Regions from separate parts of the Streptomyces sp. NBC_00846 genome, predicted to be linked through region 3. Evidence: predicted binding sites of a transcription regulator. Region 3 holds the regulator's gene; each other region holds the start of a gene.
What was found. The regulator HrcA, encoded in region 3, represses chaperone genes, less so after heat shock. The targets are predictions, from matches to a motif close to TTNGCACTCNGNNNNNCNGAGTGCNAA.

Region 1 (2,267 bases), 870 kb from region 3:
GCACGGGCAGTCGCGGTCCGCCTCGGCGGGCAGCGCGGCCACCACGCCGAAGAGCACTGCGCGCAGCCGGTCCACATTGGCCGCGAACACCTTCAGCACATCGCCGTGCGAGACGCCCTCCCCGGCCTCCGCCCCGGCGTCCAGGTCCGTCACCAGCGTCATCGTCGTGTAGCAGAGGCCCAGTTCACGGGCGAGGATCGCCTCCGGGTGCCCCGTCATCCCGACCACCGACCAGCCCATCGCCGCATGCCAGCGCGACTCCGCCCGGGTCGAGAAGCGCGGCCCCTCGACGACCACCAGCGTCCCGCCGTCCACCGGCTCCCAGCGCTTCGCGCGAGCCGCCGTCAGCGCGGCCCTGCGCCCCTCGGGGCAGTACGGGTCGGCGAAGCCCAGATGCAGGACATTCGACTCCGCGCCATCGGCCCGGATCTCCCCGTCGTAGAACGTCTGCGTACGAGCCTTGGTGCGGTCCACCATCTGGTCGGGTACGAGCAGCGTGCCCGGTCCGTACTCCGGACGCAGTCCGCCCACCGCGCACGGGCCGAGTACCTGTCGTACGCCGACGGAACGCAGCGCCCACATGTTGGCCCGGTAGTTGATGCGGTGCGGCGGCAGATGGTGGCCGCGTCCGTGGCGGGGAAGGAAGGCGACCCGGCGGCCGCCGACCTCGCCCAGGAAGAGGGAGTCGCTCGGCTGTCCGTACGGGGTGTCCACACGCAGCTCCGTGACGTCCTCCAGGAAGGAGTACAGGCCCGAGCCGCCGATGACACCGATCTCTGCGTTCGCCATGCGATCACAGTAGCGGCGCTGAAAAACGCCGGGGACCCCGCCGAACGGATCGGCGGGGTCCCCGGGGAGGTGCGGTGCGGGTCAGGCGGCCGACGTACCACTCGTCGAGGACGAAGAGGACGAAGAAGACGTCGAAGTCGAAGAAGAGGACGACGACGAGGACGCGGCAGCCGAGGAGGAGGCGGACGACTTCGCGTCCGACCCCGTCGACGACGAATCGGAACCGGTCGCCTTCGCCGAGGACGACGCGCTGCTCGACGAGGAGCCACGGCTGTCGTTCCGGTAGAAACCGGAACCCTTGAAGACAATGCCTACCGCCGAGAACACCTTCTTCAGGCGTCCTTCGCAGCTCGGGCACACGGTCAGGGCATCATCGGTGAACTTCTGCACCGCCTCGAGGCCCTCGCCGCATTCGGTGCACTGGTACTGATAGGTCGGCACTTGTCTTCCTCCTGGCACTCTCACTCGATGAGTGCTAACAGTCGTCCATGGTAACTGCTGCGGGCCGCTGTCTGCAGTAACGTCTGTCACCTGCCCGGTGGGCAGCGGTCAGGGTTCGGCCGTCGTGAGGGCCGTCGGCCCGGGTGAGAAGGCTGCCACATCATGCGGCGCCCGAGCCCGCAGGAGTCCGTATGAGTCACACCGGCGCATCCCGCCGACTCCGCGGTTCCAGTCGTTCCAGTGGCTTCCGCGGTTCCCATGAAATTCGAGTGATTCGAGCGCGGGAATCGTCATTCTCCGGCCGTGACAGCATCGCGGCGAACCGCACCACGCGCGGCCGTGACGGTCGCGCGGGCCGGTGCCAGCCTCGAACGCAGCGCGACGAGTATGACCAGTGCGAGTACGGTCCCGACCAGTGGCACGACGAAACCGGTGCTCGCGCCGTGGACGTCCGCGAGCCGTCCGGCGACCGTCACCGCAGCCGCCTGGCCGAGGGCGACCGAGCCCGTCAGCCAGGTGAACGCCTCGGTCCGGGCGGAGTCCGGAACCAATGCCTCCACCAACGTGTAGCCGCTGATCAGGGCCGGGGCGATGGACAGCCCGACCAGCAGTCCGAGCCCGGCCAGCAGCGGCACGGAGTGCACCGCCCACAGTCCGGACGCGGTCAGGGTCAGCGCCGCGTACCCGACGATCAGCCGCCGCCGCGGTCCGATCTTCCAGGCGATGGCGCCACAGGCGATACCGGCCAGCATGTTGCCGGCCGCGAAGACCCCGTACAGCAGGCCGTTCGCCCCCGGCCGGCCGATCTCCTCGGCGAAGGCGGTCAGCGAGACCTGCATGCCGCCGAAGACCGCGCCGATCCCCAGGAAGGCCACCGCGAGCACCCGGACACCCGGTACGGACAGTGCGGACGCGTGCCGCCGGGAGGTGCCGGGCGCGGCGTTGCGCACCGCGGGCTGGGTGCGGCGCTGCGCGGCGAAGAGCAGTCCGCCGACCAGGGTCAGGCCGGCCTCCGTGATCAGGCCTGCCGCCGGGTG
Region 2 (2,267 bases), 2.0 Mb from region 3:
GCCCGCATATGAGAATGCGCCGGGTCGCGACAAGAAGTAGCCAAAGTGCTCGATCTCCTTGTGCCATAAGTCACCTTTGCCCGGCCCGACTTGCCCTGGAATCTCATGAATTCCTCATATTCGGGCGTTCGGTGCTGCCCAGATTTCTCGTCCGATTGACCTGTTGCAGAGGGCAGTTGGGCAGATACATTCGGCCGCGGTCGACGCGTTCCGGCGCACGCACCCTCTCCTGTCGGAGGGTGAGTTCTGACCCGGGTCCGCGAAGTGCGGTCCTGTGCAAGGGCCAGTAATAGGGGAGTTAGGCATGGCTCAGGGCACCGTCAAGTGGTTCAACGCGGAGAAGGGGTACGGCTTCATCGCGGTCGACGGTGGTGCGGATGTTTTCGTCCACTACAGCGCGATCCAGATGGACGGGTACCGCACCCTCGAAGAGGGTCAGCGAGTTGAATTCGAGATCTCGCAGGGCCAGAAGGGGCCGCAGGCGGACATGGTCAAGCTCGCCGTCGGCTGAGCTCGACGCGGTCGGCCAACGACACTACTCACGCACGGAGGGTCCGTACCCCAGGGGTACGGACCCTCCGCGCGTTCGCGTGTCCGTGCGCCGCGCGTCCGTGCGTACGGGGCCGTCCGAGCATGGTCGTCATTGTCCACATCCCGAGGCGGACGCTTGCACTCTCGAGGGTCGAGTGCTAATCATTGGCGTTAGCACTCTCCAGGTGAGAGTGACAGAACTTGGACCGGGCCGGTGAGGCCCGCAGGTCCGGTGGGGCAAGGAACCACCGGTCAGGCAGGCCGTCCGTCGCGGGCGCCACTCGGTCCGGAGCAATCCACCCCTGTCCGGGAGGACCACTTCACATGGCCAAGATCATCGCGTTCGACGAGGAGGCCCGGCGCGGTCTCGAGCGCGGCATGAACCAGCTCGCCGACGCCGTCAAGGTCACCCTTGGCCCCAAGGGTCGCAACGTCGTCCTTGAGAAGAAGTGGGGCGCCCCCACGATCACCAACGATGGTGTGTCCATCGCCAAGGAGATCGAGCTGGAGGACCCGTACGAGAAGATCGGTGCGGAGCTGGTCAAGGAGGTCGCCAAGAAGACGGACGACGTCGCCGGCGACGGTACGACCACCGCCACCGTTCTCGCCCAGGCTCTCGTCCGCGAGGGCCTGCGCAACGTCGCCGCGGGTGCCAACCCGATGGCTCTCAAGCGGGGCATCGAGAAGGCCGTCGAGGCCGTCTCCGCCGCCCTCCTGGAGCAGGCCAAGGACGTGGAGACCAAGGAGCAGATCGCTTCGACCGCCTCCATCTCCGCCGCCGACACCCAGATCGGCGAGCTCATCGCCGAGGCCATGGACAAGGTCGGCAAGGAAGGCGTCATCACCGTCGAGGAGTCCCAGACCTTCGGTCTGGAGCTGGAGCTCACCGAGGGTATGCGCTTCGACAAGGGCTACATCTCGGCGTACTTCGCCACGGACATGGAGCGCATGGAGTCGTCGCTCGACGACCCGTACATCCTGATCGTGAACTCCAAGGTCAGCAACGTGAAGGACCTCCTTCCGCTGCTGGAGAAGGTCATGCAGTCCGGCAAGCCGCTGCTGATCATCGCCGAGGACGTCGAGGGCGAGGCCCTGTCGACCCTGGTCGTCAACAAGATCCGTGGCACCTTCAAGTCCGTCGCCGTCAAGGCCCCGGGCTTCGGTGACCGCCGCAAGGCCATGCTCGGCGACATCGCCATCCTCACCGGTGGCACCGTCATCTCCGAGGAGGTCGGCCTCAAGCTGGAGAACGCCGGTCTCGACCTGCTCGGCCGCGCCCGCAAGGTCGTCATCACCAAGGACGAGACGACGATCGTCGACGGCGCCGGTGACACCGACCAGGTCCAGGGTCGCGTCAACCAGATCCGTGCCGAGATCGAGAACTCCGACTCGGACTACGACCGCGAGAAGCTCCAGGAGCGCCTCGCGAAGCTGGCCGGCGGCGTGGCCGTCATCAAGGCCGGTGCCGCGACCGAGGTCGAGCTCAAGGAGCGCAAGCACCGCATCGAGGACGCGGTGCGCAACGCCAAGGCCGCCGTCGAGGAGGGCATCGTCGCCGGTGGTGGCGTGGCTCTGCTCCAGGCCTCGGCCGTCTTCGAGAAGCTGGAGCTCTCGGGTGACGAGGCGACCGGCGCCAACGCCGTCAAGCTGGCGCTGGAGGCCCCGCTCAAGCAGATCGCCATCAACGGTGGTCTTGAGGGCGGCGTCGTGGTCGAGAAGGTGCGCAACCTGCCGAT
Region 3 (2,267 bases):
GCACGGGGTCGGCACGACCGTACCGAAGCCCTGACACTGTGGGCAGGGCCGCGAGGTCATGACCTGGCCGAGGAAGGACCGGGTGACCTGGGAGACCTCACCGCGGCCGCGGCACATGTCACAGGTCTGGGCGGAGGTGCCGGGAGCGGCGCCCTCGCCGTTGCAGGTCGCACAGACGACCGCCGTGTCGACCTGGATGTCCTTGGTGGTGCCGAACGCGGCCTCGGCGAGATCGATCTCCAGCCGGATCATCGCGTCCTGGCCGCGCCGGGTACGCGAACGTGGCCCGCGCTGCGACGACGTACCGAAGAACGCGTCCATGATGTCGGAGAAGTTGCCGAAGCCACCCTGTCCGAATCCGCCGGCGCCACCGCCGCCGGAGGCGGACAGCGGGTCGCCGCCGAGGTCGTAGACCTGCTTCTTCTGCGCGTCCGACAACACCTCGTAGGCGGCGTTGATCTCCTTGAACCGCTCCTGGGTCTTCGGATCGGGGTTCACATCCGGATGCAGCTCGCGAGCGAGCCGCCGGAATGCCTTCTTGATCTCGTCCTGAGATGCGTCGCGGCGCACGCCGAGTACGGCGTAGTAGTCCGTGGCCACTTACGACTCCGCCAGGATCTGTCCGACGTAACGTGCCACTGCGCGTACCGCTCCCATCGTTCCGGGGTAGTCCATGCGGGTCGGTCCGACCACGCCGAGTTTGGCGACTGCTTCGTCGCCCGAACCGTAGCCGACCGCGACGACGGACGTGGAGTTGAGCCCCTCGTGGGCGTTCTCGTGCCCGATTCGTACGGTCATGCCCGAGTCCTTGGCCTCGCCGAGCAGCTTCAGCAGCACGACCTGCTCCTCCAGTGCCTCCAGCACCGGCCGGATCATCACAGGAAAGTCGTGCCCGAAGCGGGTGAGGTTGGAGGTGCCGCCGATCATCAGCCGCTCCTCCGTCTCCTCGACGAGGGTTTCGAGCAGGGTGGAGAGCACGGTGGAGACCGTTCCCCGGTCCTCGCTCTCGAATGAGTCCGGCAGATCCTGCACCAGTTGCGGGACATCCGCGAAGCGGCGCCCGACGACCCGGCTGTTGAGCCGGGCCCGCAGATCGGCGAGCGACGTCTCACCGAACGGGGCGGGACAGTCGATCATGCGCTGTTCGACCCGGCCGGTGTCCGTGATCAGCACGAGCATCAGCCGGGCGGACGCCAGCGACAGCAGTTCCACATGCCGCACCGTGGACCGGGTCAGCGAGGGGTACTGCACGATGGCGACCTGCCGGGTCAGCTGCGCGAGCAGCCGTACGGTACGGCCCACGACGTCGTCGAGGTCGACCGCGCCGTCGAGGAAGTTGTGAATGGCTCGGCGTTCCGGCGACGAGAGGGGCTTGACGCCCGCGAGCTTGTCGACGAAGAGCCGGTAGCCCTTGTCCGTCGGGATGCGTCCCGCACTGGTGTGGGGCTGGGCGATGAAGCCCTCGTCCTCCAGCACCGCCATGTCGTTGCGGACGGTGGCCGGGGAGACCCCCAGCTTGTGCCGCTCGGTGAGCGCCTTGGAACCCACGGGCTCCTCGGTGCCGACATAGTCCTGGACGATGGCGCGCAGCACTTCGAGTCTGCGTTCGCTGAGCATCGCGCACACCTCCAGCTGTGTTCCTCGTGGTTCTCGGGCCGTTCCTGGGTCATTCCCGGGAATCCGCCTGGCACTCTGTCGTCGCGAGTGCCAGCAATCCCCCGGCCAGTGTACGGCGGCCGAGTGGGGGCCTAGCAAGGGCGACCGGCCACGCCACCCCGAGACCGCGCAGGTCGTTGCCGATAGCGTCGCTGTATGGATGCCTTTTGGGAAGAGTTCGGCTGGGAGCGACTCGGTCACGGAATGGGCCGCCGGCGCCTTCCCGGATGGGACGCGACCGTCGCACTGGTGGTCGGAGCGGAGGGAGTTCTGCTCTACGACACCGGATCGACACTCCGCGAAGGCGCCGAAGTACGGGCTCAGGCACAGGCCCTGCTCGGCCGGAAGGTGACGCATATCGCACTCAGCCACCCGCACTTCGACCATGTGCTGGGCACCGCGGCGTTCTCCGGCGCCCAGGTGTACGGGGCGGTCGGCATGGCGGGCCTGCTGACGTCCGGGGCGGACTCCCTGTACGCCTCCGCGGTACGCCACGGGGTGTCCGAGCACGACGCGGCGGAGGCCACCGGTGTCGTGGTGGCGCCGCACCACGAGGTGTGCGGTGAGTGGACGCTCGATCTGGGGGGCGGCCGCCAGGTGCTGCTGGCGAA

Region 1: a site for HrcA is predicted at 1,242-1,268, ahead of OG936_RS14000 (FmdB family zinc ribbon protein). Genes of this name have one in related genera too.
Region 2: a site for HrcA is predicted at 667-693, ahead of groL (chaperonin GroEL). Genes of this name have one in related genera too.

Annotation. Positions count from the first base shown of each region.
Region 1 covers NZ_CP108846.1:3,041,931-3,044,197, reverse strand. Annotated here, with positions in the region: gene OG936_RS14005 (S-methyl-5'-thioadenosine phosphorylase) at 1-789, opposite strand, end outside; gene OG936_RS14000 (FmdB family zinc ribbon protein) at 871-1,230, opposite strand; gene OG936_RS13995 (MFS transporter) at 1,521-2,267, opposite strand, start outside.
Region 2 covers NZ_CP108846.1:4,223,368-4,225,634, forward strand. Annotated here, with positions in the region: gene OG936_RS19470 (cold-shock protein) at 305-511, shown strand; gene groL (chaperonin GroEL) at 856-2,267, shown strand, end outside.
Region 3 covers NZ_CP108846.1:2,176,392-2,178,658, forward strand. Annotated here, with positions in the region: gene dnaJ (molecular chaperone DnaJ) at 1-600, opposite strand, end outside; gene hrcA (heat-inducible transcriptional repressor HrcA) at 601-1,617, opposite strand; gene OG936_RS10110 (MBL fold metallo-hydrolase) at 1,813-2,267, shown strand, end outside.